DNA from 3 places in the Rhizobium sp. BK377 genome. Region 1 is predicted to be linked to each of the others. Evidence: predicted binding sites of a transcription regulator. Region 1 holds the regulator's gene; each other region holds the start of a gene.
What was found. Region 1 encodes PhoB, which activates phosphate uptake and scavenging genes when phosphate is short. Its sites were predicted from a motif close to TGTCATNNANCTGTCAT; they were not measured.
Positions count from the first base shown of each region.

Region 1 (10,653 bases):
CCGCAGCCTTACATGATCGATGCCGCAAAGACGCTCAACTCCGAGAGCATGACGAGCCGCGTCATCATGACGGCGGTCGTCCTGCTTATCTCCGTTGCGGGCGCCTTCTACGCGCTTCGCTCGGTTGCCCCGCGTTTCCGCGCCCGTAACCGCGTCGAGCGGGTCATGCTCTGGGCGCTTCTCGTCGCCTCCTCCATCGCCATTCTGACGACGATCGGCATCGTGCTTTCCATGCTGACGGAAGCGGCTCGCTTCTTTTCGGTCGTCCCCTTCACCGACTTCTTCTTCGGCACCGTCTGGGATCCGCGCTTTGCCGGCGCCGGCAATTCGTCCTTCGGCCAGTTCGGCCTCATCCCGCTGCTGCTCGGCACGCTCTATATCGGCCTGGTCGCCATGCTGGTCGCCGTGCCGGTCGGCCTCTTTGCCGCTATCTACATGGCGGAGTACGCTTCCTCCAAGGTGCGCTCGGTTGCCAAGCCGCTTCTCGAAGTGCTCGCCGGCATTCCGACGATTGTCTACGGCTTCTTCGCCCTCGTCACAGTCGGTCCGTTCCTGCGCGATTTCTCGGCGCAGATCAGCGGTCTTCTGACCGGCAGCTATACGAACTTCATCCAGGCGCAGAGCGTCATCACGGCCGGTATCGTCATGGGCATCATGCTGATCCCTTACGTCTCCTCGCTTTCGGATGACATTATCACCGCCGTGCCGCGCGCGCTTCGCGATGGCTCCCTCGGCCTTGGCGCCACCCGTTCCGAGACCATCAAGAAGGTCGTCCTGCCGGCAGCACTTCCCGGCATCGTCGGCGCCTTGCTGATGACGGCTTCCCGCGCCATCGGCGAAACCATGATCGTGGTTCTGGCGGCCGGTGTCGCCGCCCGCATCCAGATCAATCCCTTCGAGCCGATGACGACCGTGACCGTCAAGATCGTCAACCAGCTGACCGGCGACCTCGAGTTCACCTCGCCGCAGACGCTGGTTGCCTTCGCGCTCGGCATCACGCTGTTCTTCATCACGCTTTGCCTCAATATCTACGCGCTCTACATCGTGCGCAAATACCGGGAGCAGTACGAATGACGAATATTGTTTCCCCCGTAGCCGGCGTCGCCGTTTCCAAGGCGCCTGCGCGCCGCGACATCGGCATCAAGCGCCGCTATGCCGCCGAGCGCCGCTTCCAGGCCTATGGTATCGCCGCTATCGCATTCGGCCTGATCTTTCTGTTCATCCTGCTGTGGACGGTGATCGGCAAAGGCTACACCGCGTTCCAGCAGACCGCGATCACGCTGCCGATCGAGTTTTCCGAAAAGACAATCGATCCCGACAACAAGCGTGCGACCGATCCTTCGGTTCTGGTCGCCGCCAACTATCCGGTTCTGTTGCGTGACGCGATCGTCAAGCAGCTCGGCGTCAACCCTTCGAGCCGTCCGGATGTGCGTGACGCGTCCGCGATGATTTCGAAGAGTGCGCCGATCCAGCTGCGCGACATGGTCGTGGCCGACCCCTCCATCATCGGCAAGACGGTCGATGTTACGGTACTTGCCGATGCCAATGTCGACAGCGCCAACAAAGGCCAGATCGATCTCTCGGTCGATGAGAAGAACCGCAAGGTCAATGACAAGCAGGTTACCTGGATGAACGAGCTGAAGGCGAGCGGCGCTCTTCACAAGCAGTTCAACACCGGCCTCTTCGTCAACGGCAATTCCAGCCGTCCGGAAGCTGCAGGCCTCGGCGTCGCCCTCATCGGCTCGCTCTATCTGATGCTGATCGTTCTCGTCCTTTCGTTGCCGATCGGCGTTGCCGCCTCGATCTACCTCGAGGAATTCGCGCCGAAGAACAAGTTGACGGACCTGATCGAGGTCAACATCAACAATCTCGCCGCCGTCCCGTCGATCGTCTACGGTCTGCTCGGCCTGTCGGTCTTCATCAACTTCGCCGGCCTGCCGCGTTCGGCATCGCTGGTCGGCGGCCTGGTGCTGACCCTGATGACGCTGCCGACGATCATCATCGCCACCCGCGCTGCTCTGCGCGCCGTGCCGCCGTCGATCCGCTCGGCAGCGCTGGGCCTCGGCGCTTCGAAGATGCAGATGGTGTTCCACCATGTGCTGCCGCTCGCCATGCCCGGCATCCTGACCGGCACGATCATCGGCCTTGCCCACGCACTCGGCGAAACCGCGCCGCTGCTCCTGATCGGCATGGTCGCCTTCGTCGCCCAGGCGCCGACCACGCCGCTCGATCCTTCCACCGCACTTCCGGTTCAGGTCTACATGTGGGCCAATGAAGCCGAGCGCGCGTTCGTGGAGAGAACCTCGGGTGCCATTATCGTCCTGCTCCTGTTCCTCATCGTCATGAATATCGGAGCCATCCTCTTGCGTCGTCGCTTTGAGCGCCGCTGGTAAACGGAGTAAAGATCATGAACATGTTGACGGAAGCAGCAGTTGAGAAGGCGCTGGACCAGAAAATGAGCAACGTCCCGTATAAGATGATCGGTCAGGATGTCTCCGTTTATTACGGTGACAAGCGCGCGCTTTTCGATGTCAATCTGAACATCCGGGAAAACACCGTGACTGCCTTGATCGGCCCGTCCGGCTGCGGCAAGTCCACCTTCCTGCGGTCGCTGAACCGTATGAACGACACGATCGACGGCTGCCGCGTCACCGGCAAGATCTCGCTCGACGGTGAGGACATCTACGATCCTGACATCGACGTCGTCGAGCTCCGCGCCCGTGTCGGCATGGTGTTCCAGAAGCCGAACCCGTTCCCGAAGTCGATCTATGAAAACGTCTCCTACGGCCCGCGCATCCATGGCCTGGCCAAGTCGAAGGCCGACCTCGACCAAATCGTCGAGTCGAGCCTGCAGCGCGCCGGCCTCTGGAATGAGGTCAAGGATCGCGTGCACGAATCCGGCACCGGCCTTTCCGGCGGTCAGCAGCAGCGTCTGTGCATCGCACGCGCCGTTGCCGTCAGCCCCGAAGTCATCCTGATGGACGAGCCCTGCTCGGCACTCGACCCTATCGCGACCGCCAAGGTCGAAGAGCTGATCCACGAGCTGCGTGAAAACTACACCATCGTCATCGTGACGCATTCCATGCAACAGGCCGCACGCGTGTCGCAGCGCACGGCCATGTTCCACCTCGGCAACCTGGTCGAGGAAAACGATACCGACAAGATGTTCACCAATCCGGACGATTCGCGCACCCAGGACTATATCATGGGCCGGTTCGGCTGATTTTGGCGGTGTGAAGCCTTTCCGATTTTCGAGGACAAAGCCCCATGGCATCGACACATATTTTTTCCGCCTATGACGACGATCTGAAGTTCCTGTCCCGGCGCATCTCCGAGATGGGTGGTCTTGCCGAACAGATGGTCGGCGAGGCCGTCCGCGCGCTGGTCAACGGTGACACCGCGCTCGCTCAAAAGGTCATTTCCGACGATGTGATCCTCGATCACACCGAGCGCGAGATCAACGACAAGGCGATCGTGACGATCGCCCGCCGTCAGCCGATGGCCTCCGACCTTCGCGAGATCATGGGCTCGATCCGCATCGCCGCCGACCTCGAGCGCGTCGGCGATCTCGGCAAGAACACGGCAAAGCGCGTCATCGCGGTCCAGAGCACCGGCGTTCCGCGCAAGCTCGCCCGCGGTCTCGAGCATCTGTCCGAACTGGCGCTGGTCCAGCTCAAGGAAGTGCTCGACGTCTATACGACGCGCTCCGCTGACAAGGCCAAGTCCATCCGCGAGCGCGACGACGAGATCGACGCCATGTACACCTCGCTGTTCCGCGAACTCCTGACCTACATGATGGAAGATCCGCGCAACATCACGAGCTGCACGCACCTTCTCTTCTGCGCCAAGAACATCGAACGTATCGGCGACCATGCGACCAACATCGCCGAGACGATCTATTACATGGCGACCGGCGCCCAGCCGGAGGGCGAGCGTCCGAAGGACGACAGCTCCAACACCGTTGGTGCGGTGACGGAGTAATCCTGAACTGCCGATGCTTGCGCGCCCCGCGCTGGGGCGCGCGAGGGTCGCAGCCCATTCCGAGTTCCTGCATGATCCCTTGCTTAAATCACCCCCGGTTTAAGGATCGTGCATTAGGAGACTGACACGCATGATCCCAAGAGTTGCAGTTGTTGAAGATGAGGAGGCGCTAAGCGTGCTTCTCCGCTACAACCTCGAAGCCGAAGGTTTCGAGGTGGACACGATCCTCCGTGGCGACGAGGCCGAAATCCGGCTTCAGGAACGCACGCCGGACCTGCTCATCCTGGATTGGATGCTGCCGGGCGTTTCCGGTATCGAGCTTTGCCGCCGGCTGCGCATGCGGCCGGAAACCGAGCGTCTGCCGATCATCATGCTGACGGCGCGCGGTGAAGAGAGCGAGCGTGTTCGCGGTCTTTCGACCGGCGCGGACGATTATGTCGTCAAGCCCTTCTCCACGCCGGAACTCGTTGCCCGCGTCAGAGCGATGCTGCGCCGCGCCCGCCCGGAAGTTCTCTCCACGGTTCTGAAGTGTGGCGATATCGAGCTCGACCGCGAAACGCATCGCGTTCATCGCAAGAGCCGCGAAGTCCGCCTCGGCCCGACCGAGTTCCGCCTGCTGGAATTCCTGATGTCGTCGCCGGGCAGGGTCTTTTCCCGCTCGCAGCTGCTCGACGGCGTCTGGGGCCACGATATCTACGTGGACGAACGCACCGTCGACGTCCATGTCGGTCGCCTGCGCAAGGCGCTGAACTTCTCCAACATGCAGGATGTCATCCGCACCGTCCGCGGCGCGGGATATTCCATGGAAGCTTAATCCGAGTGATCGGAGGTCCAGACGGGTCGCTCGCTTGCCGGGCGGCCCGTTTGCTTATCTGGTGCCTACTCAAGATACGGCGATGAGTAGGCTCGCCCTGTCCGTCGAACTTGAAGTGACCTGTCTCGACGAAGCCCAGCTTCTCATGAAGAGCCGACACCAGTCGCCGGAAAAGCGAACTTCGAGAGGATCTGCCTTCTACAGACGGATGCGTGCAAGAATCCGATCAAGAGCCTTCTGCAGAGCCGCCGTGCCGCCGAACTCGCGAAAGTCTTCGAGCACCTGTTCATTCAATCCGCCCTTGGTCGAATGCTCGCCGATGAGTTCATCGAAACTCGCGACAGGTTTTAAGCGGGCAGCATGGGCGAGGCCGGAAAACAATTGACGGAGGTAGGCGTCGCCAGCTGGTCTCGAGAGCCCCTGGCTCTGCAGCCAGCTCGACGTCGCGTCCAGAATGCCGAAATAGGTGGCCATCAGGCAGCTGGCCACCGCGAGAAGTTCGAACTCCTGCTTGTCTTCAACCTGGATCGCCGTTCCGAGCGCCGAAAAGAGGGTGTGGGAAACCTCGTCGGGCGGGTAGATCGCGGTCGCCCCTTGGAGATCTGCGACGAACGGAAGTGGAATTGCCAGGCTTAGGTGGTGAACGGGCTGATCGATCCACGCCAGCAGTTGATCGATTGGCGTGGCCGCGACAAAGCTGATGACATGGTGGTCCGGCCGAAATCGGAGCGAGCGGATGACCTCCTCGGCAATTTGCGGCCTCACGGCCATGAATACGAGATCGGATCGGTCGAGAACATCCTGGTTGCCCAAAGCGATCGACACATTCCGGTTTGCCGCCGCGAGGCGGCCTGCGACGCTTGCGCCACGCGGGGACAGCACGATCGGCGTGTCGCAAAAAGCTGTCTTGCCCAGTCCGGTGACGACGGCCTCGGTAATCGTGCCCGTCCCGACGAACCCGATTGTCATCCGCTTTGGATCGATCTCCATTGGCACCCCTGACCGACTGTTGCGCCGTGCTGCTCGACGAGAATACTGCATCTGTATCAGAAAATCGCGTTACAGTGCCATCACCACCATTCCATGCCTGTTGAGGGCTGAAACGCATTGGCGGCGTTGGCCGCATAACTTTCGCATCTTCCGGCATGGTGTACGGCCGGCAAGGATCAGCCTCCGGCAGACAGTCGTGGCCACGAGCCGTTTCCAGCCCTATGCCGGCAAAAAATCACCCCTCCGCGCATCGGCGAGGAGGGGCAATGATACGTTGCAACTGTTGGAAAATCGCGGGTCAGCCGACCCGGACAGCCTTGCGGCGCTCGCTCACCGGCTGGTAGGCGAGGCGCTGATGGTAGCTGCAGTAGGGCGACGAGTCCGTAGAGTCGCAACCGCAAAAATAGAAGTCATCCTTCATCGGATCGCCGACCGGCCACTTGCAGGTGCGCTCCGTCAGTTCCGTCAGGCCGAGGCGGCGCGAAATCGGCACGACCACATTTTTGGCCGGCACATATTCCATTTCCTCGGCGGTTTCGATCTCGATCTCTTCCTTCAGCATCGTCGCGCCCTGCTGGCGCGTTACGGTGCGGGTAGCGATGCGAGATGCATAGTTCGGGGCGCGGGGCGCCGAGGTCGTGCGCTTCGGTGCGCGCGCCGCGGTTGCCGTGCCGCCGGCCTTGGCGCGGCCGGGAAGACTGAGCCGGTGAACCTTGCCGATAACGGCGTTTCTACTCACACCGCCAAGCTGCGCTGCGATCTGGCTGGCGCTCAGCCCCTCCGACCAAAGCTTCTTGAGCTTCTCGACACGCTCGTCTGTCCAGTTCATTGCCCTGTCTCCACCTTTCGCGTTGGTGATGGCAGAATCCCTCACCGTTGCCTCGAAAGTTTCCGAAGCAAGAAACGCCTGATCAATTTTGGTGACTAGTTCCGCCGCATGCAGTCTAGTAATTGAACTTTAACCTAGTGTGAGCCTGACTCTGTGACAAGAGTCGCACGAATCCGATGAATCCGAATTCGGGGTTTTCCCCAACTTGCTTCCCGAGAGAGTCATTTCTGCAACATTAGCTGTTGATAGACCTGAAAGTCCGATTTGAGGCTTGACGCATGCGCTAAATCCTCAGTTTTGTTGACATTGCAGTGCGAAAAGTAAATAGTGCTCCCTGCCGCCGAAAGGCGGCATTTTTGATTTTTCGGGCCTGGTTTTCTTAGCCGGAGTCCGGTGCCCCATAACCTGTTGCAGGAGTTCGCGCCATGGCTGAAGCCTCGCCGCTTTATGATACCTATTCTCGTGCCCCGTTGCGGTTCGAGCGAGGTGAAGGCGTCTGGCTGATCACCGAAACCGGCGAGCGATATCTGGATTTCGGCGCAGGCGTTGCCGTCACCTCCGTGGGGCATGGCAATCCGCATGTCGTGGCCGCCCTCAAGGATCAGGCCGACAAGGTCTGGCATCTCTCCAATATCTATGAAGTGCCTGGCCAGGAGAAGCTTGCCAAGCGCCTGACGGATGCTACTTTCGCCGACAAGGTGTTTTTCACCAATTCCGGCGCCGAGGCTCTCGAATGCGCCATCAAGACTGCGCGCCGCTACCAGTTCTCCAAGGGCCACCCGGAGCGCTTCCACATCATTACTTTCGAAGGCGCCTTCCACGGCCGCACGCTTGCAACCATCGCCGCCGGCGGTCAGGAGAAGTATCTCGAAGGTTTCGGCCCGAAGACCCCGGGCTTCGATCAGGTTCCCTTCGGCGATATCGAGGCCGTACGCGCCGCGATTACCGACAAGACGGCCGGCATCCTCATCGAGCCTGTGCAGGGTGAGGGCGGTGTCCGCCCGGCGACGCCTGAATTCATGAGGGCGCTCCGCCAGCTCTGCGACGAGCACGGCCTGCTCCTCATCCTCGACGAAGTCCAGACCGGCGTCGGCCGTACCGGCAAGCTCTTCGCCCATGAATGGTCGGGTATAACGCCCGACATCATGGCCGTTGCCAAGGGCATCGGCGGCGGCTTCCCGCTTGGCGCCTGCCTGGCGACGGCAGAAGCAGCCTCGGGCATGAAGGCCGGCACGCATGGTTCCACCTATGGCGGCAATCCGCTGGCCATGGCTGTCGGCAACGCGGTCCTCGATGTCATCCTGGCTGACGGCTTCCTGCAGCACGTGCGCGATGTCACCCTCGTCTTCCGCCAGGGCCTTGCCTCGCTCAAGGATCGCTATCCCGATGTGATCGAAGACATCAGGGGCGAAGGCCTGCTGCTCGGCATCAAGGCTGCCATTCCCTCGGCCGAGCTGCTGAAGGAAATTCGCGCTGCACACCTTCTGGCGATCCCGGCAGGCGATAATGTCATCCGTCTGCTGCCGCCGCTGGTCGTAACCGCGGAGGAGGCGCGCGAGGGGATTTCCCGTCTCGAACGCGCCGCCGAAAGCATCCGTGCCGCCAAGGTCAAGAAGACCGCTTGATAGGACAATGCCCCGCCCGCTGGCGGGCGTAGCAGGTAACGAACAATGGCTTCCCCCAAACACTTCCTCGATCTCTCCGCAGTCACCGCATCCGACCTCAGAACCATCATGGAGGATGCCAAGCTGCGAAAGCAGGCTTTCAAGGCGGGTTCCGCCGACAAGCCGCTCGCCGGCAAGATGCTCGCCATGATCTTCGAGAAGCCGTCCACGCGAACCCGCGTCTCCTTCGATGTCGGCATGCGCCAGCTCGGCGGCGAGACGCTGTTCCTGTCGGGTACGGAAATGCAGCTCGGGCGCGCCGAGACGATCGGCGACACCGCCAAGGTTTTGTCCCGCTATGTCGATGCGATCATGATCCGCACGACCGAGCACAGCCGGATGCTGGAGCTCGCCGAGCATGCCACGGTGCCTGTCATCAATGCGCTGACGGACGATACCCATCCCTGCCAGATCATGGCCGATATCATGACCTTCGAAGAGCATCGCGGCCCGATCAAGGGCAAGACGATCGCCTGGACGGGCGACGGCAACAACGTGCTGCATTCGCTGGTCGAAGGGGCTGCCCGCTTCGGCTATCGCATGAACATGGCCGTACCCCTTGGTTCCGAGCCGAAGGATCACTATCTGAACTGGGCCCGCAATGAGGGCGCCGAAATCATGCTTTACCATGATGCCGACCGTGCGGTCGCCGGCGTCGATTGCGTGGTGACCGATACCTGGGTCTCCATGAATCAGGAACATCGGGCTCGCGGTCACAATGTCTTCCAGCCTTATCAGGTCAATGCGCATTTGATGGCGCAGGCCGGCAAAGACGCATTGTTCATGCATTGCCTTCCCGCTCATCGCGGTGAGGAGGTGACGGACGAGGTGATCGATGGCCCGCAGTCCGTGGTCTTCGATGAAGCGGAAAACCGTCTTCATGCGCAGAAGTCGATTCTTGCTTGGTGCCTGGGCGCGATCTGAACCATAATCGGATGTCGCGAGTCCAAAACTCGCGGCTGCGCAAGCAGCCGGTACGCTGGCCGGCTGCTCTGACAAAACAGGAGTGAAAGCCATGGCAGAAGCTGCCGCCGCTCTCGGCGAGTTCGATTTCGCCGGCGATGATCACGTCGTCCCCTTCCAGGTGGAAGGGCTGGATGTGCGCGGTCGCGCCGTCCAGCTCGGCCCGATGCTGGATTCAATCCTCGAACGCCATCATTACCCCACGCCCGTCGCCCGCCTTCTGGCGGAGGTGGTCGTGCTCACGGTGCTTCTCGGCACTTCGCTGAAGTTCGAGGGCAAATTCACGGTCCAGACCAAAAGCGACGGTCCCGTCGATCTCCTGGTCGCCGATTTTTCGACGCCGGAAAATGTCCGGGCCTATGCCCGCTTCGATCAGGCCTTGCTCGACAGGGCGATTGCGGCAGGCGAAACCGAGCCGGAACAGCTTCTCGGCAAGGGCGTGCTGGCCTTCACCATCGATCAGGGCAAGTTCAGCCAGCCTTATCAGGGCATTGTCGCGCTTGACGGTACCTCGCTGGAAGATATTGCCGGTGTCTATTTCCGTCAGTCGGAGCAGATCCCGACACGTGTGCGCCTTGCCGCCGCCGAACTCTTCGACCGCGACGAGAACGGCAAGCCCCGTCACCGCTGGCGGGCAGGGGGCCTCGTCGCCCAGTTCCTGCCGGAAGCGCCGGAGCGCATGCGTCAGCCCGATCTTCACGGCGGCGATGGCGATACGCGTGAAGGCGCGCATGTTGAGGATGATGCCTGGACGGAAGCCCGTTCGCTCGTTGAAACGGTCGATGCCGACGAACTGACCGATCCGCAGGTCGGCACGGAACGCCTGCTCTTCCGCCTCTTCCACGAGCGCGGCGTGCGTGTCTACGATCCGCGGGCGGTCTTCGATCGCTGCAGCTGTTCGCGCGAAAAGATCGGCGGCGTGTTGAAGGGTTTCAGCGCCGAGGAGATCGAGGAGAGCCAGGAAAACGGCGAGATCGCCGTGACCTGCGAATTCTGCTCCACGACCTATCGTTTCCCGGTGCAGGAAGTTGCGGCGGCGGAATGATCAAGGCCCTAATTGAGTACGCGCAGCAGGCCGGGTGAATCCAAGGAGAAGGCGGGTATCTCGACATCGAACATCTCGCCTTCGTCCGTTTCCATCTGGTAGTGGCCGAACATCAGGCCGGATGGCGTATCCAGCGGGCAGCCCGATGAATATTCGTAGGTGTCTCCCGGCTGCAGCCGCGGCTGCTCGCCGACGACACCCGGGCCGCTGACCTCGTCGATCTGCCCGTTCTGGTCGGTAATATTCCAGTAGCGGTTGACGAGACGCACGGCTATGTCGGAGTTGTTGGCGATGACGACGCGATAACCCCAGACATAACGATCGTCGTCCGGATCGGATTGCTCCTCCAGATAAAAGGGTTCGACAA
Region 1 is NZ_JACIAC010000001.1:1,252,253-1,262,905, reverse strand. Features, by position in the region: gene pstC (phosphate ABC transporter permease subunit PstC) at 1-1,074, shown strand, start outside; gene pstA (phosphate ABC transporter permease PstA) at 1,071-2,393, shown strand; gene pstB (phosphate ABC transporter ATP-binding protein PstB) at 2,408-3,223, shown strand; gene phoU (phosphate signaling complex protein PhoU) at 3,268-3,981, shown strand; gene phoB (phosphate regulon transcriptional regulator PhoB) at 4,112-4,795, shown strand; gene FHT92_RS06240 (pyrroline-5-carboxylate reductase) at 4,994-5,785, opposite strand; gene FHT92_RS06235 (GcrA family cell cycle regulator) at 6,084-6,614, opposite strand; gene FHT92_RS06230 (aspartate aminotransferase family protein) at 7,040-8,239, shown strand; gene argF (ornithine carbamoyltransferase) at 8,285-9,202, shown strand; gene FHT92_RS06220 (Hsp33 family molecular chaperone) at 9,294-10,286, shown strand; gene apaG (Co2+/Mg2+ efflux protein ApaG) at 10,295-10,653, opposite strand, start outside.

Region 2 (10,653 bases), on a different contig from region 1:
CGCGAAGCGCATCATTGGCGCCGAGTTCGAGAATCACCCCATCGGTGTCATCGGGAACCGACCAGTCAATTCGCGTCAATCCGCCGGTTGTCGTGTCGCCTGATACGCCGGCATTGGTGATCGAAACATCGACCCCCTTGGCCTTCAGGGCAGCCTGCAGCTTCTCGGGAAAGCCATCGCCCTGCGGCAGCTGATAGCCTGCCATCAGGCTGTCGCCGAAACCGACCAGATGGATGGTGCGGGCCTGCGCAACTGTCGAGAAAGTCAGCGAGAAGACGATGACAGCGAAGTGAAGGGCGGCAACTTTAAATCTCATAATGCTTTCCCTAGATTGGCTAGGAGCCGTTATGCGGCCATCGGTTACGGAACTATATAGGGCGATTTCTGTTGGCCAAAACCATCATCGATCTGAAACACGCCGATTTGACGCTCGGCACTGCTGCGGCCTCCGTCCATGTGCTGAAGGACATCGATCTGGAGGTCAGTGCCGGCGAATCCGTCGGCATCGTCGGCCCTTCGGGTTCCGGCAAGTCCACGCTGCTGATGGTGCTTGCGGGTCTGGAAAAACTCGACAGCGGCGAGATCAACATCAATGACACGCCCCTGCATACTCTGAGCGAGGATCAGGTCGCCGATTTCCGCGGCCGCAATATCGGCATTGTCTTCCAATCCTTCCATCTGATCGCCAATATGACGGCGCTGGAAAATGTCGCCGTCCCCCTCGAACTCGCCAATATTCCAGATCCGTTCGAGATCGCCCGACGCGAACTGGCATCGGTCGGGCTCGCCGAGCGCCTGAACCATTATCCCGGCCAGCTCTCCGGCGGCGAGCAGCAGCGTGTTGCAATCGCCCGTGCGCTTGCCCCGTCACCTGCCTTGCTGATCGCCGACGAGCCAACCGGCAATCTCGATACCGATACCGGCCGCCAGATCGCCGACCTCCTGTTTTCCAAACAGGCCGAGCGCGGCATGACCCTGCTGCTCGTGACCCACGATATCAGCCTCGCCAATCGCTGCTCGCGCCAGATCCGCGTCCGCTCGGGGCGCATCGAGGGCGATAGCGCCATCCGCCAATCGGAGGCCGCGATTGCATGACGATCGTCACTCCGCGTATTTCGCTGGCTTTCCGCCTGGCCCTGCGCGAGCTGCGCGGCGGCCTGAAGGGCTTCTACATCTTCCTCGCCTGTATCGCGCTCGGCACTGCCGCAATCGCTGCCGTCAACTCGGTCTCGCAGTCGATCACCGATACAATCGCTTCGCAGGGGCAGGAACTCCTGGCCGGCGACGTCCGCTTCGAACTTAACAATCGCGAGGCAACGCCGGAGGAAATGAATTTCCTGCGCGGCCTCGGCGAGGTCTCCGTCTCCACTGGTCTGCGCTCCATGGCCCGCAAGCCGGATGGATCGGATCAGGCATTGGTCGAGGTCAAGGCCGTCGACGATGCATATCCGCTCTACGGCACTTTTGAAGCTGCGCCGAACTATCCGCTCCCCTCCCTCCTATCAGGCGAAGGCGGCACTTATGGTGCAGTCGTTGCCCCGCTGTTGCTGGAGCGGTTGGGATTGCAGATCGGCGACGAATTGCTGCTCGGCAACGTCAAGCTCAGCATCACGGGCACGGTCAAGACCGAGCCGGATGCGCTCTCGGAAGGTTTCGGTTTCGCTCCCCGTATGCTCGTCAGCCGAAACGCGCTACAGGCGTCCGGCCTGATACAGACCGGCAGCCTTGTGGAACACGTCTACAAGATCAAGCTGGAAGACCGCAGCATGATGAGCGGCATCCAGGCCCGCGCCACCAGGGAATTCCCTTCGGCCGGTTGGTCGGTCCGCACGAGCGATCGCGCCGCCCCATCGCTGACGGAAAACATCACCCGCTTTTCGCAATTCCTTACGCTGGTCGGCCTGACCGCGCTGATCGTCGGCGGCGTCGGCGTCGCCAACGCGGTTCGCGCCTTCCTTGATGCCAAACGCACGACGATTGCGACCTTCAAATGCCTGGGCGCCCCGGCAGCCGTCGTGGTCTGGATCTATCTCTTCCAGATCGCCATTATCGCAGCAGTCGGCATCCTGATCGGTCTTGTGCTCGGTGCCTTGTCACCGATGCTGGCCGCACAGTTCCTTGCCCAGTTCCTGCCGGTCTCAACCGATCCGACGCTCTATCCCGGCGCTCTATTGCTTGCAGCCCTCTTCGGCATGCTGACGATGCTTGCCTTTGCCATCCTGCCGCTCGGCCATGCGCGCGAAGTGCCTGCCACCGCTCTCTTCCGTGAGCAGGGTTTCGAGGCACGCCGCCTGCCCTCCTGGCCCTATGTGCTGCTCGCCATGCTCTTCATCGCAGCCCTTGCAGGGCTTGCCATTCTGACCGCCTATGATCGCTTTATTGCCGTGGTCTTCGTCGCCGCTATCATTTTCGCCTTCGTCATCCTGCGCCTCGTCGCGGTTTTGATCGCCTGGCTGGCGCGTAGAAGCCCGCGCGTCAATTCGCCGGCGCTCCGGCTGGCGATCGGCAATATCCATCGCCCCGGAGCACTGACGCCCTCAGTCGTCCTCTCGCTCGGTCTCGGCCTTGCCCTGCTGGTGACCCTCACGCTGATCGACGGCAACCTGCGCCAGCAATTGACCGGGCGCATGAACGAGGGTGCGCCGAACTTCTTCTTCGTCGATATCCAGAGCGCCGAGGTCGATGCCTTCCGCAACCTGATCCACACTCAGTCACCGAATGGCAAACTAATGGAAGTGCCGATGTTGCGCGGCCGTATCATTGCCTTCAATGGCCAGGACGTAACCAAGATGAATGTCCCGGCGGCGGGCCGCTGGGTGCTGAATGGCGACCGCGGCATTACCTACGAGGAAAGCCTGCCGGAGAATTCTGCCCTTACCGAAGGCCAGTGGTGGGGCAAAGACTATAGCGGCGAGCCGCTTGTCTCCTTCTCGGCGGAGGAGGCACGCGAGCTCGGCCTCAAGATCGGCGATACCGTGACCGTCAATGTTCTCGGCCGCAACATCACCGCCAAAATTGCCAATCTGCGGCGAGTCGAATGGGAATCGCTGTCGATCAATTTCGTCATGGTCTTCTCACCGAACACTTTCCGTGGCGCTCCGCATGCATGGTTGGCGACACTGACGGATCCCGCATCGACCGAGACTGAAGACGCCGCGATCCTGAAATCGGTGACCAACGCCTATCCGACGATCACGAGCGTGCGCGTCAAGGACGCGATCGATATCGTCAATCAACTGGTCGGCGAGCTTGCGACCGCGATCCGCGCTGCAGCCTCCGTTGCCCTCATCGCATCCGTTCTCGTGCTGGCCGGCGCACTCGCCGCCGGAAATCGGGCGCGCACGCATGATGCGGTGGTACTGAAAACGCTTGGCGCGACGAGGATCATGCTGATCCGTGCCTTCAGCTATGAATATCTCATCCTCGGTGTCGCCACCGCCATTTTCGCGCTCTTTGCCGGCGGCGTGGCCGCCTGGTTCATCGTCAGCCGCATCATGCACCTGCCCTCCAGCTTCATGCCCGATGTCGCCGGTCTCACCCTCGCTACAGCCCTCGTACTGACCGTTGGCATTGGCCTCATTGGCACTTGGCGCATTTTGGGACAGAAGGCAGCACCCGTTTTACGCGAGCTATAAAAGGGCGAGAGGCTCAAATCCCTTCACCTTACGGCGATTTAACCGAATGGCTGATTGCAAGGGCCTTGTTTGAAAAGGGCGAAAGCCTCATATTGTCAGCAGGCATGCTGGAGCTCCGCAGCGGCGCCCGGGTCGTGAACCCGACACCGTATTTCCATCGGAGCTTGTAAGAGGAAACTATGGCTGACCTTCGTAACTACCAAAGCCGCGCACAAACCGGCGAAGTGATTGATCAAGGCCTCCGCGCTTATATGCTCAAGGTCTACAACCTGATGGCGCTGGGTCTGGCGATCACTGGTTTGGCCGCCTATTTCGCATTCACCTTCGCCGTCCAGGACGGCCAGCTCACCCAGTTCGGCCAAGTCCTGTACCAGTCGCCCCTGCGCTGGGTCGTGATCCTTGCGCCTCTTGCGGCGGTCTTCTTCCTGAGCTTCCGCATCAACCGCATGAGCGTGGCTGCGGCTCAGACAACCTTCTGGATCTATGCTGCACTGGTCGGTCTCTCGCTGTCGTCGATCTTCCTGATCTACACGCAATCGAGCATCACGCAGACTTTCTTCGTGACGGCCGCCTCCTTCGGCGCGCTGTCGCTCTTCGGCTACACGACCAAGCGTGATCTGTCGGCGATGGGTTCGTTCCTGATCATGGGTCTCTTCGGCCTGATCATCGCTTCGCTGGTCAACATCTTCCTGGCTTCGTCCGCCCTTCAGTTCGCGATCTCCGTGATCGGTGTGCTGATCTTCGCAGGCCTGACCGCCTACGATACCCAGCGGATCAAGGAAATGTATTATGAAGCAGACGGTTATGACGTCGCAGGCCGCAAGGCCATTATGGGCGCGTTGACGCTCTACCTCGACTTCATCAACCTCTTCATGTTCCTGCTGCAGTTCATTGGCAACCGCAAATAAGCAGTCTGTACTGAAACACGAAAGGCGGCTTCGGCCGCCTTTTTTGTTGCAGGCTGTTCGCCGGAGTGCTTCAACATAGACCTTCATCCAACCGTGCCGATCGATCTGAAATGCTCCCTCTCCTGCGCGACGCCGTTCCTTCCGATCTTCCCGCCATCACTGAAATCTATCGCGAATCCGTGCTGAACGGCACTTCGAGCTACGAGATCGTGCCGCCGGCCGAGACGGAAATGTCGGCTCGCTACTCCGCTATTTGCAAGCAGGGCTATCCCTACATCGCCGCAACAGCCGAAGACGGAACGCTGCTTGGCTATGCCTACGCATCGGCATTCCGGACCCGTCCGGCCTATCGCTGGCTGGTCGAGGATTCGATTTATCTGGGTACGGGCGCGCGAGGTAAGGGCATCGGCAAGCTGCTCCTTGGAGAACTGATTTCGCGCTGCACCGTCTCGGGCTTCCGCCAGATGACCGCTGTCATCGGCGGTGCAAGCTCTGCTTCGATTGCCCTCCACCGTTCGCTGGGTTTCGAAGAGATCGGTCTGATGAAAGGTGCCGGCTACAAGCATGGCCGCTGGTTGGATACGATGCTGATGCAGCGCGCACTCGGCCAAGGAACGGAAACCCATCCCGATCCTGATGGCTATCCAGGCACGCTGTTCAAGGGATGATTTTGCCTACTTGTCGACGAGCTTCAGCGTCTTATTGAAAACTTTCAGCACCGGACCGAGTTCGTGGCCGCGCTTCAGGATCATGCCATTGACGTTTACGACCGAATAAGCGCCCTGTTTGGCGGCAAGCTTTGGATTCTTCTCGATGCGGAAGAGCGGCATTTCGCCTGAGCGCTTGAAGACGGAGAACACCGCCTTCTCCTTGGTGTGGTCGATGGCATAGTCTTTCCACTCGCCCTCACCCACCATGCGACCGTAAATCCATAGAATCTGGTCGAGTTCCCGCCGGTGAAATGTCACCGGTACCGGGTCTTTATTCTGTTTGTATTCCTTGAGATCAACGACGGTTGAAGAGCTATTGTCGACGGAGCGGCTTTCGCCGCGTCGCAAATCCGGCGTATCTGTCATCAGAATCCCAAGGCCTCCACATGTGACAGGAGAGTGACAGTTTGCCCGAGCCGCGGCAAATTGCAAGGGAAAGGGCTGTCATTCTGGGGACGAAACCGCCTTTCTCCGCCGTGCCGCATTTCAGTCAAAACAGCGCCTCATTTCCAAGAGAACTATAGGCTCCAGTTTGGCGCCAGCGCGCCAAAGGGCCCGGCGGAGCGTATCGACCTTAACCCCAGCCCCGAATACGCTTGGCCGGGCCGCCTGGCGTTCTTCCGTAAGCGGCTGAAATCATTAAATATTTTTCCCTGCCATGACAACCGTTGCGCCGAGGATCGCTCCCGGATCGCCGTTATCGGTCACAGATTGCAAGAGAATCGCAGATCCCTCGAGATCCGGTTTTTCCATCACGCTGGCCGGCAGAGTGATGGTCGTAGCCTTTCCATCCCACATCCCGACGGTCTCCACATCGGTCACACTGTGCAGGTAGGAAATCTTCTGGCCGCTGTTTTCGCCCTTCTCGACATTGATCGTTTTTTCCTTGTCGAAATAGACGATGACCACATTGGCCTTGCCCTGGCCGGCGCCCAGCTTGATCTCCAACTCATCGCCGCGCATGCGGGCGCTGACAGGCACGACCAGGCCTTTGCCCTCATCGGCATAGCCGTTTATCTTGCCGTTGATGCCGGCGAGGTCGGCGCCTGCGAGATGGTCACGGCCATTGACGATTGCCTGCGGCGTATAGACGTTGCTGCGGCCCATCATGCGGGCATAGCCGTACTGCCGCGCGGTATTTTCCTTTGAGCTCAGCGTGTCGGCCCAGCCGAGATAATTCCAGTAATCGACATGATAGGCGAGCGCGATGACGTTGCCCTGGCTGACGAGCTTGCGAAATGCGGCATCGGCCGGCGGACAGGAGGAGCAGCCTTGCGATGTGAACAGCTCAACGACGCCTTTCGGCGTACCGTCTGCAGCCAAGAGCGGACCTGCGAAAGCAAGTCCGGCGATCAGCGGGATCATAAAACGCGGGGGCATTCACCAGCACCTCTTTTCCAGGACCGGCAGCGGTCCTGAACCGCCGGCTCCGAGATATGAACGTACGAATAATCGTTCCGGGTCCAAACGGAAAGTCACGAAGGGGTGAGACGGAGCCGGAGCAGGGGCGACCGAGACACATCATCGTGAGCAGTGAAACAGCGCCCGTTTTCCGCAAAGAAAAACCGCCGGGAAACTGCTTCCCGGCGGCCATTATCATCAGGCAAATATCTTAACAATCAGGCTGCGAGATCGCGCAGAACGGTCTGCAGGATGCCGCCATTGTTCAGGTAGACCACCTCATCGAGCGTATCCACGCGCGACAGCAGTGGAACGTCCTTCACCGTGCCGTCGGCATAGGTGATCTTGGCGATCTTCCTTTCGCGCGGCTTGATATTCTCAAGACCTTCGATGGTGACGAGTTCGTCGCCCTTCAGGTCGAGGCTCTGCCAGGTCGTGCCCTCTTCGAAGACGAAGGGAATGACGCCCATACCGACCAGGTTAGAACGATGAATACGCTCGAAGCTCTGGGCGATGACTGCCTTGACGCCGAGCAGGTTCGTGCCCTTCGCAGCCCAGTCACGCGAGGAGCCATTGCCATATTCCACGCCCGCGAAGATAACGAGTGGAACGCCCTCGGCCTTGTACTGCATGGCCGCATCGTAGATCGAGGTCTCTTCCTTGGACGGGTAGTGGATGGTGTAGCCACCTTCCTTGCCGTTCGCACCGAGCATGAAGTTACGGATGCGGATATTGGCGAAGGTGCCGCGCATCATGACTTCGTGGTTGCCGCGGCGCGTTCCGTACTGGTTGAAGTCGGCAACCGCAACATCATGGCCAAGCAGGTAGGCGCCTGCCGGCGACGCGGCCTTGATCGAACCGGCCGGAGAAATGTGGTCGGTGGTGATCTTGTCGCCGAAGAGACCGAGAACACGGGCGCCTTTGATATCGGAAACGCCGGTGCCCTTCTTGCCCATGCCGACGAAGTACGGGGGGTTCTGGACATAGGTTGACTCGTCGTCCCAGGCATAGGTCTGGCCGGGGGGAACCTGAACGGCCTGCCAGTTTTCGTCACCCTTGAAGACGTCAGCGTACTTTGTTTCGTAGAGTTCGCGGGTGACGTACTTCAGGATGAATTCCTGAACTTCCTTTGAAGTCGGCCAGATATCCTTGAGATAAACCGGCTTGCCATTCTGGTCTTCGCCAATCGGCTCCTTGGTCAGATCCTTCTGAACCGTACCGGCAAGAGCATAGGCGACGACGAGCGGCGGCGAAGCGAGATAGTTCGCCTGGACGTCCGGCGAGATACGGCCTTCGAAGTTGCGGTTGCCCGAGAGAACGCCGGAAACGATGAGACCCTTATCGTTGATCGTCTTGGAGATCGGCGCCGGCAACGGACCGGAATTGCCGATGCAGGTCGTGCAGCCGAAGCCGACGAGGTTGAAGCCGAGCTTGTCGAGGTCGGCCTGCAGGCCGGACTTGGCGAGATATTCGCCGACGACTTGCGATCCCGGAGCAAGGGAGGTCTTGACCCAAGGCTTGGTCTTCAAACCCTTGGCAACAGCGTTGCGGGCAAGAAGGCCGGCGGCGATCAGCACCGATGGGTTAGAGGTGTTGGTGCAGGAGGTGATGGCGGCAATCGCCACGTCACCATGGCCGAGATCGAAATCCGTGCCTTCGACCGCATAGCGGTTCGAAAGCTGGCCGGGCTTCTTGTAGTCGGCATCCATCGAGCCGGCGAAACCGGAGGCGATGTTTTCGAGCGCGATGCGGCCTTCCGGACGCTTCGGGCCGGCCATCGACGGGACGACGTCGCCGAGGTCGAGTTCCAGCGTGTCGGTGAAGACGAGGTCGGAACCGTCACCTTCGCGCCACATGCCCTGAGCCTTCGAATAGGCTTCGACGAGCGCGATCCGGTCATGTGTGCGGCCGGACATGGTCAGGTAGTTTATGGTTTCGCCGTCGACCGGGAAGAAGCCGCAGGTCGCGCCGTATTCCGGACCCATGTTGCCGATCGTCGCGCGGTCCGCGAGCGGCATGTTATCCATGCCCGGACCGAAGAATTCGACGAACTTGGAGACGACGCCCTTCTTGCGCAGCATCTGCACGACGGTCAGAACGAGATCGGTCGCGGTGACGCCTTCCTTCAGCTTGCCGGTCAACTTGAAGCCGATGACCTCAGGCAGAAGCATCGAAACCGGCTGGCCGAGCATGGCGGCTTCAGCTTCGATACCGCCAACGCCCCAACCGAGAACGCCGAGGCCGTTGATCATCGTCGTGTGCGAATCCGTCCCGACGCAGGTGTCCGGATAGGCGATCGTTTCGCCATCCTCTTCCTTCGTCCAGACGGTCTGGCCGAGATATTCGAGATTGACCTGGTGACAGATGCCGGTGCCCGGAGGAACGACGCGGAAGTTCTTGAATGCCTGCTGGCCCCACTTCAGGAAGCGGTAACGCTCACCGTTGCGCTGATATTCCAGCTCGACGTTCTTGGCGAAAGCCTGCGGCGTGCCGAATTCGTCGACGATGACGGAGTGGTCGATGACGAGGTCGACGGGAACGAGCGGGTTGATCTTTTCCGGATCGCCACCGAGGGAAACCATCGCGTCGCGCATTGCAGCAAGGTCAACGACGGCGGGAACGCCGGTGAAGTCCTGCATCAGCACGCGCGCCGGGCGATAGGCGATTTCGTTCTCGACGGCGCCCTTATTGTTCAGCCATTCGGCGACAGCAAGGATGTGCTCCTTGGTAACCGACTGACCATCTTCGAAGCGCAGCAGGTTTTCCAGCAGCACCTTCATCGAATAGGGGAGCTTCGACACGCCGGGCAGGCCGTTTGCCTCAGCCTTCGGCAGGCTGTAGTAGACGTAGTCCTTTCCACCGACGGAAAGCGTGGACCGACAATTGAAACTGTCAAGAGATTTAGACACGAGAGACCCCGTTTCTGATAGCCAACACAGTCGTGCGAACGCCTATGCACTTAATGCACATCAGGATGCGGGTACGGCCATTTCCGCTGTCCGCACGTGAGGAGAAAACCCCAAGTTCGGCGCAAGGATGAAATTCACGCCGACCGCTGGCGTGGTTGCAGGTCTTATAGATAATTTCGTAAAGACTTGCCATAGCGACAAAGGTCAAAATCGGACATTTTTTGAGCTTGCCGATGGTGCCAATGAAGAAAGAACCGATGCATGCATCTCACCGCTGAAAATCTGGCAGCCCGGCGCGGTGAGGATCTGATTTTCGTTAACGTTTCCTTTAGCTTGCAGGCCGGCGAAGCCCTGATTCTGACGGGTAAAAACGGATCGGGAAAGTCCACTTTATTGCGCGTTATCGCCGGTCTTTTGCGGCCGGAAAAAGGCTCTGTCACAGTCTCCGATTCGGTCGATGCCGAGAGGCATCCGGCAGCCGTAGCCAGCCACTACCTTGGCCATCGTAATGCCATGAAGACTGAACTTACAGTTGCGGAGAATTTGGATTTCTGGAGGTCCTTCCTTGGACCTGGAAAAGCCGGCCTGAGCACTGAGGAAGCCGCCGAAGCCGTCGGCCTGCCCGGCATCACCCACCTGCCCTTCGGCTACCTCTCGGCCGGCCAACAGCGGCGCTTCGCCTTCGCCAAGCTTCTGGTCGCGCATCGCCCGGTCTGGATCCTGGACGAACCGACTGCCGCGCTGGATGCAAGTGCGGACAGGTTGTTTACGGAATTGATCGAAATGCATCTCAGGGAAGGCGGGATTGTCGTCGCCGCGACGCATCAGCCTCTTGGGTTGAAAGAGACCAGGGAACTGAGAATGACCGGTTTCACCGGGGTGGAGCAGGGGGTGTGGGGATGATCGCCCTTTTCCTGCGCGACCTGAGACTCTCCATTCGCGCCGGCGGCGGCGCGCTGATCGGCATACTCTTCTTCCTGACGGTCGTCGCAGTCATTCCCTTCGGTGTCGGACCCGATCTTGCGCTTCTCTCACGCATCGGGCCGGCTATCGTCTGGATCGGCGCGCTGCTCGCTGCCCTGCTCGGGCT
Region 2 is NZ_JACIAC010000005.1:180,121-190,773, forward strand. Features, by position in the region: gene FHT92_RS20520 (arylesterase) at 1-316, opposite strand, end outside; gene FHT92_RS20525 (ABC transporter ATP-binding protein) at 388-1,095, shown strand; gene FHT92_RS20530 (ABC transporter permease) at 1,092-3,635, shown strand; gene FHT92_RS20535 (Bax inhibitor-1/YccA family protein) at 3,815-4,543, shown strand; gene FHT92_RS20540 (GNAT family N-acetyltransferase) at 4,654-5,211, shown strand; gene FHT92_RS20545 (DUF2794 domain-containing protein) at 5,218-5,619, opposite strand; gene FHT92_RS20550 (DUF1223 domain-containing protein) at 5,893-6,633, opposite strand; gene acnA (aconitate hydratase AcnA) at 6,873-9,563, opposite strand; gene ccmA (heme ABC exporter ATP-binding protein CcmA) at 9,825-10,466, shown strand; gene ccmB (heme exporter protein CcmB) at 10,463-10,653, shown strand, end outside.
Region 2: FHT92_RS20545 (DUF2794 domain-containing protein) is a predicted target of PhoB. The motif match lies at 5,642-5,658, and genes of this name have one in related genera.

Region 3 (10,653 bases), on a different contig from region 1:
GATTTCCTGAACAGCCGCAAGATTCAAACGTCCTTTCTACAGAAGATCCCGCGTTCGACGCGTCACTATACGAAGATGCTGCCGCTCATGCCGTTTGCGCTCGAGCACTTCGACCTTCAGGACTATGATCTTGTCATTTCAAGCGAATCCGGACCTGCTAAGGGCATCATCACGCGGGCGGATGCCCTTCACATTTGCTACTGCCATTCGCCGATGCGCTACATCTGGGATCAGTTTCACGTCTATCGGCGCGGTGTTTCCTGGATCGGCAAGGCAATGATGTCGCTCACGGCTCCGATGCTGCGTGCCTGGGATGTAACCACCGCCTCGCGCGTCGATATGTTCGTAGCGAATTCCAGCTATGTGGCGGGCCGTATCCGCCGCTTCTATGACCGCGATGCCATCGTCATCTATCCCCCGGTCGCGACCGACGATTTCGCCATCGGGCAAGGTAAGGGCGAATTCTATCTCTATGCAGGCCAACTCACCGCTTATAAGCGGCCGGATATTGCCGTGAAGGCCTGCACGGAAATGGGCCGCAATCTGGTCGTGATCGGCGAGGGCGAGCAGGAGGACTATCTCAGGTCCATCGCTGGACCGACGGTGGAGTTCCTCGGCCATCAGCCGTTCCCAGCTCTGCGTGATCATCTGTCGCGCTGCCGCGCTCTGCTGTTTCCCGGCATTGAAGACTTCGGAATTCTGCCGGTGGAAGCAATGGCAGCCGGCCGGCCAGTTCTGGCTTTCGATGCGGGCGGTGCACGCGAGACTGTCTGCGCACCCCATGTCGGTTTCCGCTTTGCCGAGCAGAGTGCGGAAGCTCTGATGGAAACGATGGCAGCCTTCGAAGCGGTCGAGGAAACGCTCGATCCGGTGGCGATTCATAACCACGCTCTGAAATTCTCCGCAGCAGTGTTCCGCGACCGCCTCGGCTCGCTCATCGATGAGCAACTCGCCAAGCACGGCCTTCAGGCCGCAAGCCCTGTCAGGAGGAAAGTAAGCTGACACGCACAAAAACCCCGGAGCGGCAGCACCCGGCGCTTCCCAGAAGAGGTTCGTTGCTCATGGCCAAGGAATAGATCGTGTCAAGCGTATCGCATAGAACGGCGACAGCAAGCATCTGGACAATCGGCGGAAAATTCCTGGCGCGGCTGCTCGATTTCGTGAGCCTGCTCATTCTTGCAAGACTTTTGAGCCCGGCCGATTTCGGGATCGTCGCCATTGCCACGTCGGTCCTCGTCATCGTCGAGGCGATCCTCGATCTGCCGCTCACCCAGGCGTTGGTGCGTATTCCTTCGCCATCCGAGCGGATGTTTGCTACGGCCTTTACATTGAGCCTCATTAGAGGAACGGCGATCAGCCTGATAATGATCGTCGTCGCCTGCCCGATGGCTCTCATCTACAATGATCCGCGGCTCTTTTCGCTGATTGCCGTGATTTCGATCGCGCCTGCGATGCGCAGCGTGATTAGCCCGCGCTTGGTGCTTTTCATGCAGCGCTTCGACTTCCGGCGCGAATTTGCCCTCGACATCATCGCCAAGGGATCGACCCTGATCTTCGGCGTCGGTATCGCGCTTGCGACCGACAGCTACTGGGGGCTGGCGATTGGCGCCGTTGCCGGGCCGACGACGGCGACCATACTTTCCTATATCTTCGCGCCGATGCGGCCAAGGCTCAGCCTTTCTGAATGGAAGCATTTCCAGGACATGATCGGCTGGAACACGGTTTCGCAGGTTCTCAACTCGCTCAACTGGCAGATGGATCGGCTGCTGCTGCCGCGCTTTACGAGCCTTTCCACTTATGGTGCCTTCAGCGTCGCGGACAATCTTACTGGCATTCCCTATCAGACGTTCGTCGGCCCACTCATGCGTCCGCTGATGGCGGCCTTTTCCAATGTCAGTGACCGGGGCAAGCAGATTACTGCTTATCTGAAGGCCACAAATGCGATCATGGTCGTGGCGGCGCCCGTCCTGCTCGTGATCATTCTCCTGGCCGATCCGATCCTGCGAATCGTCGTCGGCGAGAAGTGGGCATTTGCGGCGCCGATCCTGCAGTGGCTCTGCACCGTCAGCCTGATCGGCCTGCCGACGACCATCATGCCGCCGCTCGTCATGGTTCTCGACAAAACCCGATACGTGGCGCTCAGAATGTCTGCTGAATTCGCAGTGAGGGCGCCGGTTACGGTGCTCGGCGTGGTGATGTTCGGGCTTGACGGTGCGCTGGCAGCGCGCGCTATCTCCGCAGTCGTTGCCTATGTCGTCTGCCTCGTCATCACGCAGCGGCTGATCGGTGCCTCAATCGGGGCGCAGCTTTACGCGTTCGTCCGGCCGCTTGCGGCCTGCCTGCCGATGATCGGTTTCCTGCTCTGGGTGCAGCCCGTTCTCATTGCCACGCCGCTCGGCATCGAGCTCGTCGCTGGCGTTAGTCTCTGCAGCGGTGCCGCGCTTGCGATCTTCTGGGCTTTCTCGCTGCTCTTGTGGCAGGCCGTAGGACGGCCCGACGGACTAGAAGCCATCGTCATGAGGAAGATCACGCCCTGGCGAAACGGAGCCGTCGTTTCATGATCGGCTCGCAAACCCCGCAACGGGTTCGAAAAATCTCCTGGAGGGAGCACAATGCGTCACGTTAAATTTGCCGGAAGATTTGCGCTTCTGATCGTCATCGGTCTTTTCGGCCCGCCAGGCCCCCGGCCCAGTGAGGCCGAAGAGCCACTCAATCTCGATGATTTCCAGCTGACCTTTGCCGAAGACTTCAACACACTTGACGTTTCGGCCTGGGGTGAAAAGGGATCGCGCTGGATCGCGCATACACCGTGGAATGGCGATTTCGGCGACGCCCAGTTTACCGACCCAATGGACGGTTTCCCTTTTACGGTCAATGATGGCATCTTGCGGATCGAGGCTCGCAAGGATGCGGATGGTAAGTGGCGCTCCGGTCTGCTCGCCTCCACCAATCCGAAAGGCGAGGGCTTTTCCCAGAAGTTCGGTTATTTTGAAGCGCGCATGAAGCTGCCGCCCGGCAAGGGCGTCTGGCCAGCTTTCTGGCTGATCGGCCTCGATCGGTCCAAATTCACCTCGGAAATCGACGTGATCGAATATTACGGTCGTGCGCCCGGCGAGTTCAGCATGGGCTATCATGTCTGGCGCCCGAGCAACCAGCACACGACGGATGGCCATCTGACGAATGTGCCCGAAGGCTCGCTCAGCAGCGACTACCACACTTTTGGCGTCGATATCGGCCCGCGGAAATCGAGCTTCTATTGGGACCGCAGCCCGATCTGGAGCTTCGATACGCCGCCGGAATTCCAGATGCCCTTTTACCCGCTGGTCAATCTTGCCCTCGGCTCAGGCTGGCCGATCGATGAAACGCCGGACCCCTCCTATCTGCTGGTCGATTATATCCATGTCTATCAGCGCAAGAGCCTGATTTCCGGGGAATGACTGTCAGGACCGGTTGCCTGCCTGCGAGCGTTTCAGCGCGTCAAGGACGATGCCGGTCAGCCGGCGCGACGGCGAACTGCGGGGCCAGAGAATGCCGACCTCGCGGGGCGGGAAGGGGAGCGGCAGTTCCAGGACAGCGACATTGAGGCCTTCCGGCCAGGGTCTTGCCCAGTCCGGCACAAGCGAGACGCCGAGCCCGTTGGCGACCATGACGGAGATTGCTTCCAGAGCGTCGAGTTCCAGACGCTCGGTGGGCTTCAGGCCCTGTTTCTGAAGATACTCATCGGCAAGGCGGCCGCCCCAGTTGTTCCGGTCGTAGCGGATGAAGGGGCGGGTCTTCAGGAGATCGTGCGGGTCCGCGTCACTGCAATCGCCGGGCGCGATGAGGACAAGACGCTCGGTTCGCAGAAGCTCCCATTCCAATGTCTTTGGTATCGGAAATGGCGGCTTTACGATGATCGCCGCGTCAATGTCCCTGTCCATCAGCCGCTGATAAAGATCGGTGGAGGCGCCGGGCAGCAGGAACACTTCCACAAGCGGCATGCTGGCAAAGACCTCGTGCAGTGCGGCTGGCAACAGCCCGGTCAATGCCGTGGTGATCGCTCCGAGGCGCAGTTCGCCGGAGGGAAGGCCGGCATTGGCGAGGCTGCGCAGATCGCGGACCTCTGCCAGTATCCTGCGGCTCTTTTCGATGATGGCATGGCCCGTATCGGTGGGTCGAACGCGACGCCCGACGCGGGTTAAGAGCGGCACACCGACATCATCTTCCAGTGCCTGCATGCGTTGGGCGACCGCGGCTGGCGTAATGCCGAGGCGCCGGGAGGCTTCAGCCAGCGACCCAAGCTCGGTAACCAGCAGGAAAGTATCGAGAAAACGCGTTTCCATAAGAATAGAATTCTTATCTTCTGAAAGCATAAAAAGCGAGATTTTTCTTCTTTCCGTGATCGCCATAATGCGTGCGAAACCGGAGTATCTGCTTTGGATATGCAATTGGACGGAAAGACCGCATTGGTATTCGGCGCGGGTGGTGGACTGGGTGGCGCTATTGCCCGCTCGCTGGCTTCGGAGGGCGTTCGCGTCGCCGCTGCGGATATCGATGACGTTGCGGCTGCAAAGACGGCGGATGGCATCGTTTCCGCGGGAGGGCAAGCGATCTCCATCGGCTGGGATATTGCCGATCTCTCCGTCATCGACGCAAGGCTCGCTGCGATCGCGAAAGCCTTCGGACCTGTCGATATTCTCGTCAACAATACGGGTGGCCCGCCGCCAACGCCGGCGTCCGGCCAGACGGCGGAAACCTGGTCGAAATATTTCGACATGATGGTTCGCTCGGTGATTTCGGTGACGGATGCCGTGTTACCCGGCATGAAAAAGCGCGGCTGGGGTCGGGTCATCACCTCCACGTCGTCAGGCGTCGTGGCGCCGATTCCCAATCTAGGCATCTCCAACAGCCTGCGCCTGGCGCTTGTCGGCTGGTCGAAGACGCTCGCGCGCGAAATCGGCCGCGACGGGATCACGGCCAATATCGTTCTGCCGGGCCGTATTGCGACCGGTCGGATCACTTTCCTCGATGAGCAGAAGGCCAAGCGCGAAAACCGGCCGGTGGAAGAGGTAACGGCGGAAAGCACCGCTTCCATTCCTGTCGGGCGTTACGGGCGGCCGCAGGAATATGGCGATACCGTAGCTTTTCTGGCGAGCCAGCGTGCATCCTACATCACTGGCTCAGTCATCCGCATCGACGGTGGCCTCATCCAGAGCATATGAAGGTACGATCCATGTCTCTCAATCCGTCAATCATCGAAACCCTGAAAGGCGTCTCCACGGCGACGCTGACTACCGTGCTTCTGAAGAAGGGGCTCAGGAACGTCTGGATGCGTGGTAGCAGGCCGCTAAAGGCCGGCCAGGAGCGGGTTGTCGGCCCGGCCTTCACGCTGCGTTTCGTGCCGGCGCGCGAGGACCTGGCGACGCCCGAAAGCTGGGCTTCGCCGATCTCCACGCGAGCGGCGATCGAGGATATGCCGGAAGGGTGTATCGCCGTGGTCGATGCCATGGGCGTGCAGGATGCCGGCATCTTCGGCGATATCCTTTGTGCCCGGATGATGAAACGCAAGGTCGCGGCCTTGGTCAGCGATGGTGTGGTGCGCGATCTCGAGGGCGTGCTCGCAAGCGGGCTGCCTATATGGTGCTACGGCATGGCGGCGCCGCCTTCCGTTGCCGGGCTGACTTTCGTCGGCTGGCAGCAGCCGATCGCCTGCGGCGGCGTTGCGGTTTTCCCCGGCGACATCGTTGTTGCCGACAAGGATGGCGCCGTGCTCATCCCGGCCGCTCTCTTGGATACCGTGCTTGCCGAAGCACCGGAACAGGAACGCGTGGAAGGTTGGATCATGGGTGAAATCGACCGGGGCGTACCGCTGCCCGGTCTCTATCCCATGAATGCTGAAACGAAGGCACGCTATCAGGCGTGGAAGGATGCACAATGAGCTTCGGGACTGACGCTAAGGGCGTCTACGCTATCGCAACCACGCCATTCCTGCCTGATGGTAGTCTCGATACGCCGTCGATCGACCGGCTGACCGAGTTTTATCAGGACAGCGGCGTTACAGGCATGACAATCCTCGGCATCATGGGCGAGGCACCGAAACTGGAGCCTGCGGAATCGCGAGCTATCATCCGCCAGGTCGTCGGCCGTTCAAGGGTGCCGGTCGTTGTCGGTGTCTCCGCACCCGGCTTTGCAGCCATGCGTTCGCTCGCCCGTGATGCGATGGACATGGGGGCTGCCGGCGTGATGATCGCTCCGACGCCGCTGCTTCGCACCGATGAGCAGATCGTCCAGTATTTCGCACAGGCTGTCGACGCTGTTGGGGCCGACGTTCCCTGGGTGCTGCAGGATTATCCGCTGACGCTGACAGTCGTGATGTCCTCGGGCGTGATTGCCAAGATCATTTCCGATCATCCCTCCTGCCTCATGCTCAAGCATGAGGACTGGCCGGGATTGGAGAAGATCTCGAAGCTGCGGGCAATGCAAAAGGCGGGCGATCTCCGCCCCTTCTCGATCCTCTGCGGCAATGGCGGAATGTTCCTCGATTTCGAGCCGGAGCGTGGTGCTGACGGCGCTATGACCGGCTACGGTTTCCCGGACATGCTGGTCGAACTGATCAATCTGTTTGCCGCGGGAAAACGCGACGAGGCGCATGATCTCTTCGATGCCCATCTGCCGCTGATCCGCTACGAGCAGCAGCTGGGTGTCGGCCTTGCCGTCCGCAAGCATGTCCTCATGCGCCGGGGAGTCATTACTTCGGATGCGCAGCGCAAGCCTGGAAGCGCGCTCAGCGCCACAGCGCGGGCTGAGGTCGATTATCTCCTGCGCCGTCTTGCGCGGCTTGATCCGCGCGCAGTTTTCTGAGGGAGCTGGCACGCCGCGACATAGAAGGGTTCCCTGTCAGAATGCCGGTCCAGCTTCTATCCGCATACAGTGGCAACGATGTTGCCGGCGGCCTGAAGTTCGGTCCGCCTGGCCGCGGCAATCGCCTATGAGGGAAAGTGCCGTTCAGGACGACGTTCAGCCCCTTCAGCAGCGATTCTCCCGCCGATTGACTCTTCTGCGAACTGCGACCGGCAGCGCCGCCTAACGGGCTTTGTTCTGTGGACTTGCATCTGGCAGTTCAGACAGGGCAACGTTAAAAACAGTCGCACTCCTCAATGGGTGACACCTCGATGTCACAATGACAACGCAGATATCCTCCCAAGAAATCGAATCGAACAAGGATGACCAGAGTGGCACAGGCACAGCCGCATGAGCGGATTCAATACATTGTTGAAGGCGGCCATCGTCTTGCCGGCGAGATCCAACCGAGCGGCAACAAGAACGCTGCCCTGCCGATCATCGCCGCCTCGCTGCTGACCGATAAACTCGTGCATTTGACAAATGTGCCGCGCATCCGCGATGTCGAAGCACTGGTCGAGCTGATCCAATCTGTCGGCGCCAAGGCACGCTGGCTCGGCCGCAACGAACTTCAGATCGAAGCAAGCGACCTGAAGCCGGCCGATCTCGATCCCGGCCTCTGCGCACGTATTCGCGCGTCCATCCTGCTTGCCGGCCCGATGCTGGCGCGCTGTGGTGAAATCACCTTGCCGCCGCCGGGCGGTGATGTCATCGGCCGCCGCCGCGTCGATACTCACTTCCTTGCATTGGAGCAGCTTGGCGCCGAGATCAGTGTCAACGGCTCCTACAGCTTTCGCGCAAAGTATTTGCGTGGTGCGGACGTGTTCCTCGACGAACCCTCGGTCACGGCGACTGAAAACGCGCTCTGTGCGGCTGTCGCTGCCGAAGGCAAGACGATCCTGCGCAACTGCGCATCCGAACCGCATGTTCAGGATCTCGCGCATTTCCTCATCGCGATGGGCGCGAAAATCGAGGGTATCGGAACCAATACGATGACCATCCACGGCGGCCAGCCATTTGGCAGCACGTCGCACCGTGTCGGGCCTGACCACAACGAGGTCGGTTCGTTGATCGGCCTGGCTGCCGTCACCGGTTCCGAGATCGTTATCCGCCGAGCGGGCGTGGAGCATCTGCGTTCGACACTGATGACCTTCGAGCGTCTCGGCATCCGCTGCCGTATCGAAGGCGATGATGTCGTGGTGCCGGCAGGGCAGGAGATGAAGATCCAGCCGGATTTCGGCGGGCATATTCCAAAGATCGAGGATCAGCCCTGGCCCGCATTCCCCGCTGATACGATGTCGATTGCCATCGTCACCGCCTCGCAATGCGACGGCGTGGTGCTGATGTTCGAGAAGATGTTCGAAAGCCGAATGTTCTTCGTCGACAAGCTGATCGCGATGGGCGCCCGCATCGTGCTCTGCGACCCGCATCGTGCGATCGTCGCCGGTCCTTCCAAGCTTCGCGCCGCGCAGGTGGAGAGCCCCGATATCCGAGCCGGCATGGCGATGCTGATCGCCGCGATGTGCGCTGAGGGTACTAGCGTCATCAACAATGCCCAGCAGATTGAACGCGGCTATGAGCGGATCGAAGAACGCCTGAATGCACTCGGCGCGCGCATCACCCGCGTGCCGCCGCGCGAGGCTTAAGCCGTTCTATCGGCTTCAGACGCTGTGATTTGCGTTTTGCCAAAGCAAATTTTCGATCGTCGCAACTCTGTCATATAGCTATGGCGAGAACGTGCTTTATCGAGCAGATTGAAGGGAGCGTGCCATGATCGAAAACACTCAGCTCGACCGTATCAAGAACGAGATTGCCGACAGCTTCGATGAGGAGCTGGAAATGCAGATGGAGGAGGACCGACTCGATGAGCTTGTTGCCGAAGGGATGTCCGGCCCGGCGGAACAGACGCTCGACCGCAAGCTCTATTTCCGCGAACTCTTCCGCCTGCAGCATGAGCTCGTCCGCCTTCAGGACTGGGTTCAATACAAGAAGCTCAAGGTCGTCGTGCTTTTCGAGGGCCGCGACTCCGCCGGCAAGGGCGGTGCGATCAAGCGCGTGACTCAACGTCTCAATCCGCGCGTCTGCCGCGTCGTGGCGCTTCCGGCACCAACCGAACGCGAGCGGAATCAGTGGTATTTCCAACGCTATACGCCGCACCTGCCGTCGGCAGGCGAAATGGTGCTCTTCGACCGCAGCTGGTACAATCGTGCAGGTGTCGAGCGCGTCATGGGCTTCTGCACAAAGGACGAACTTGAAGAGTTCTTTCGCTCCGTGCCGGAATTCGAGCGCATGCTGGTCCGCTCCGGCATCATTCTCATCAAGTACTGGTTCTCGATTACCGACGAGGAGCAGGAATTCCGCTTCAACATGCGCATTCACGATCCCCTGAAGCAGTGGAAGCTGTCGCCGATGGACCTGCAGAGCCGTGTCCACTGGGAAGAGTATACCAAGGCCAAGGAAGAGATGCTGGACCGCACTCATATTCCGGAAGCTCCGTGGTGGGTCGTCCAGGCCGTGGACAAGAAGCGGGCACGCCTCAACTGCATCGCACATCTCCTGACCCAGGTTCCTTATGAGGACGTTCCGAAGGAAGCAATCGTGCTGCCCGAGCGCGTGCGTCACGACGATTATCACCGCGTCGCGGTTCCGCCGGAAATGCATGTTCCTGAAGTTTATTGATTAAGGATGCTGCTGCCGGGTTCCGGCAGCAGCATCCGCAAGGGGCCTTCCCGTTGGAGGGCCTCAATGCGCCGATTGCTGTTTGGCGCGAGCGACGATCTGTGTCGGATTGACGAATTGCAGCGCAATGACGAGCCAGAAGAGTGTCGTCACCATATAGACCACTGCCATCGCGTCGATCGACTGGCCGGCGCGCACGCCTGAAGCAAAGACAGCATAATAGAGTGAAACGACGAGCGTCTGAGTCTGCGGTCCCGCGATCAGGAAAGTCAGCTCGAACATGGCGAGCGTGCGCACCAGGACGAGGAGAAGTGCTGCCAGCATGCCGGGCAGCAGGAGCGGCAGCAGAATGCGGATAAAGAGGCTGGTGGTGCCGGCGCCGAAGACACGGGCGGCTGCTTCGATACGCGGGTCGATCTGCTCGATGAAGGGGATCATGACCAGCACGACGAAGGGGAAGGACGGCACGAGGTTGATCAGCACCACGCCCCAGAAGGTACCGCCGAGGCCGAGCTGGTACAGCACGGTCGCCAGCGGAATGCCATAGGTGAGCGGCGGGATCAGCAACGGCAGCAGGAAGAGCAGGATGATGGCGCGCTTACCGGGAAAGTCGCGCCGCGCGAGTGCGTAGGCGGTCATCACGCCGAGGATGCCTGAAATGATGACGACGACGAAGACCATCTCGAAAGTGACGATTAGAACGTTGGAGAGCTGAAACTCACTCCAGGCGCTGAAATACCAGCGGTCGGTCCAGCCGCGCGGCAGCCAAGTGCCGAGCCAGCGCGTCGCAAAGGAATTGAGGATGACGGCTGCGATGACCGCCAGCAGATTGAGGACGAAAAGGGTGGCAAGCGCCCAGACGGCGATGCGCCAGATCTTCGAGGTAAGGCCCTGGTCACGGATCATGGCTCAACCTTTCGTGCCGCCGGCCGGGCCGCGGTAGAAGAAGGAACGTGCGCCAAGAACGGCGACGACGACAATGAGTTCGACCATGCCCATGATCAGGGCGATCGCTGTGCCGTAGGAATGGTCGTATTGCTCGAAGGCGGCCTGATAGGCGGCAATTGAGATAACGCGCGTCGGACCGGCCGGCGC
Region 3 is NZ_JACIAC010000011.1:34,537-45,189, forward strand. Features, by position in the region: gene FHT92_RS28085 (glycosyltransferase family 4 protein) at 1-1,002, shown strand, start outside; gene FHT92_RS28090 (lipopolysaccharide biosynthesis protein) at 1,080-2,561, shown strand; gene FHT92_RS28095 (glycoside hydrolase family 16 protein) at 2,613-3,437, shown strand; gene FHT92_RS28100 (LysR family transcriptional regulator) at 3,441-4,322, opposite strand; gene FHT92_RS28105 (SDR family oxidoreductase) at 4,422-5,201, shown strand; gene FHT92_RS28110 (ribonuclease activity regulator RraA) at 5,213-5,917, shown strand; gene FHT92_RS28115 (dihydrodipicolinate synthase family protein) at 5,914-6,840, shown strand; gene murA (UDP-N-acetylglucosamine 1-carboxyvinyltransferase) at 7,203-8,525, shown strand; gene ppk2 (polyphosphate kinase 2) at 8,650-9,558, shown strand; gene FHT92_RS28130 (ABC transporter permease) at 9,622-10,464, opposite strand; gene FHT92_RS28135 (ABC transporter permease) at 10,468-10,653, opposite strand, start outside.
Region 3: ppk2 (polyphosphate kinase 2) is a predicted target of PhoB. The motif match lies at 8,583-8,599, and genes of this name have one in related genera.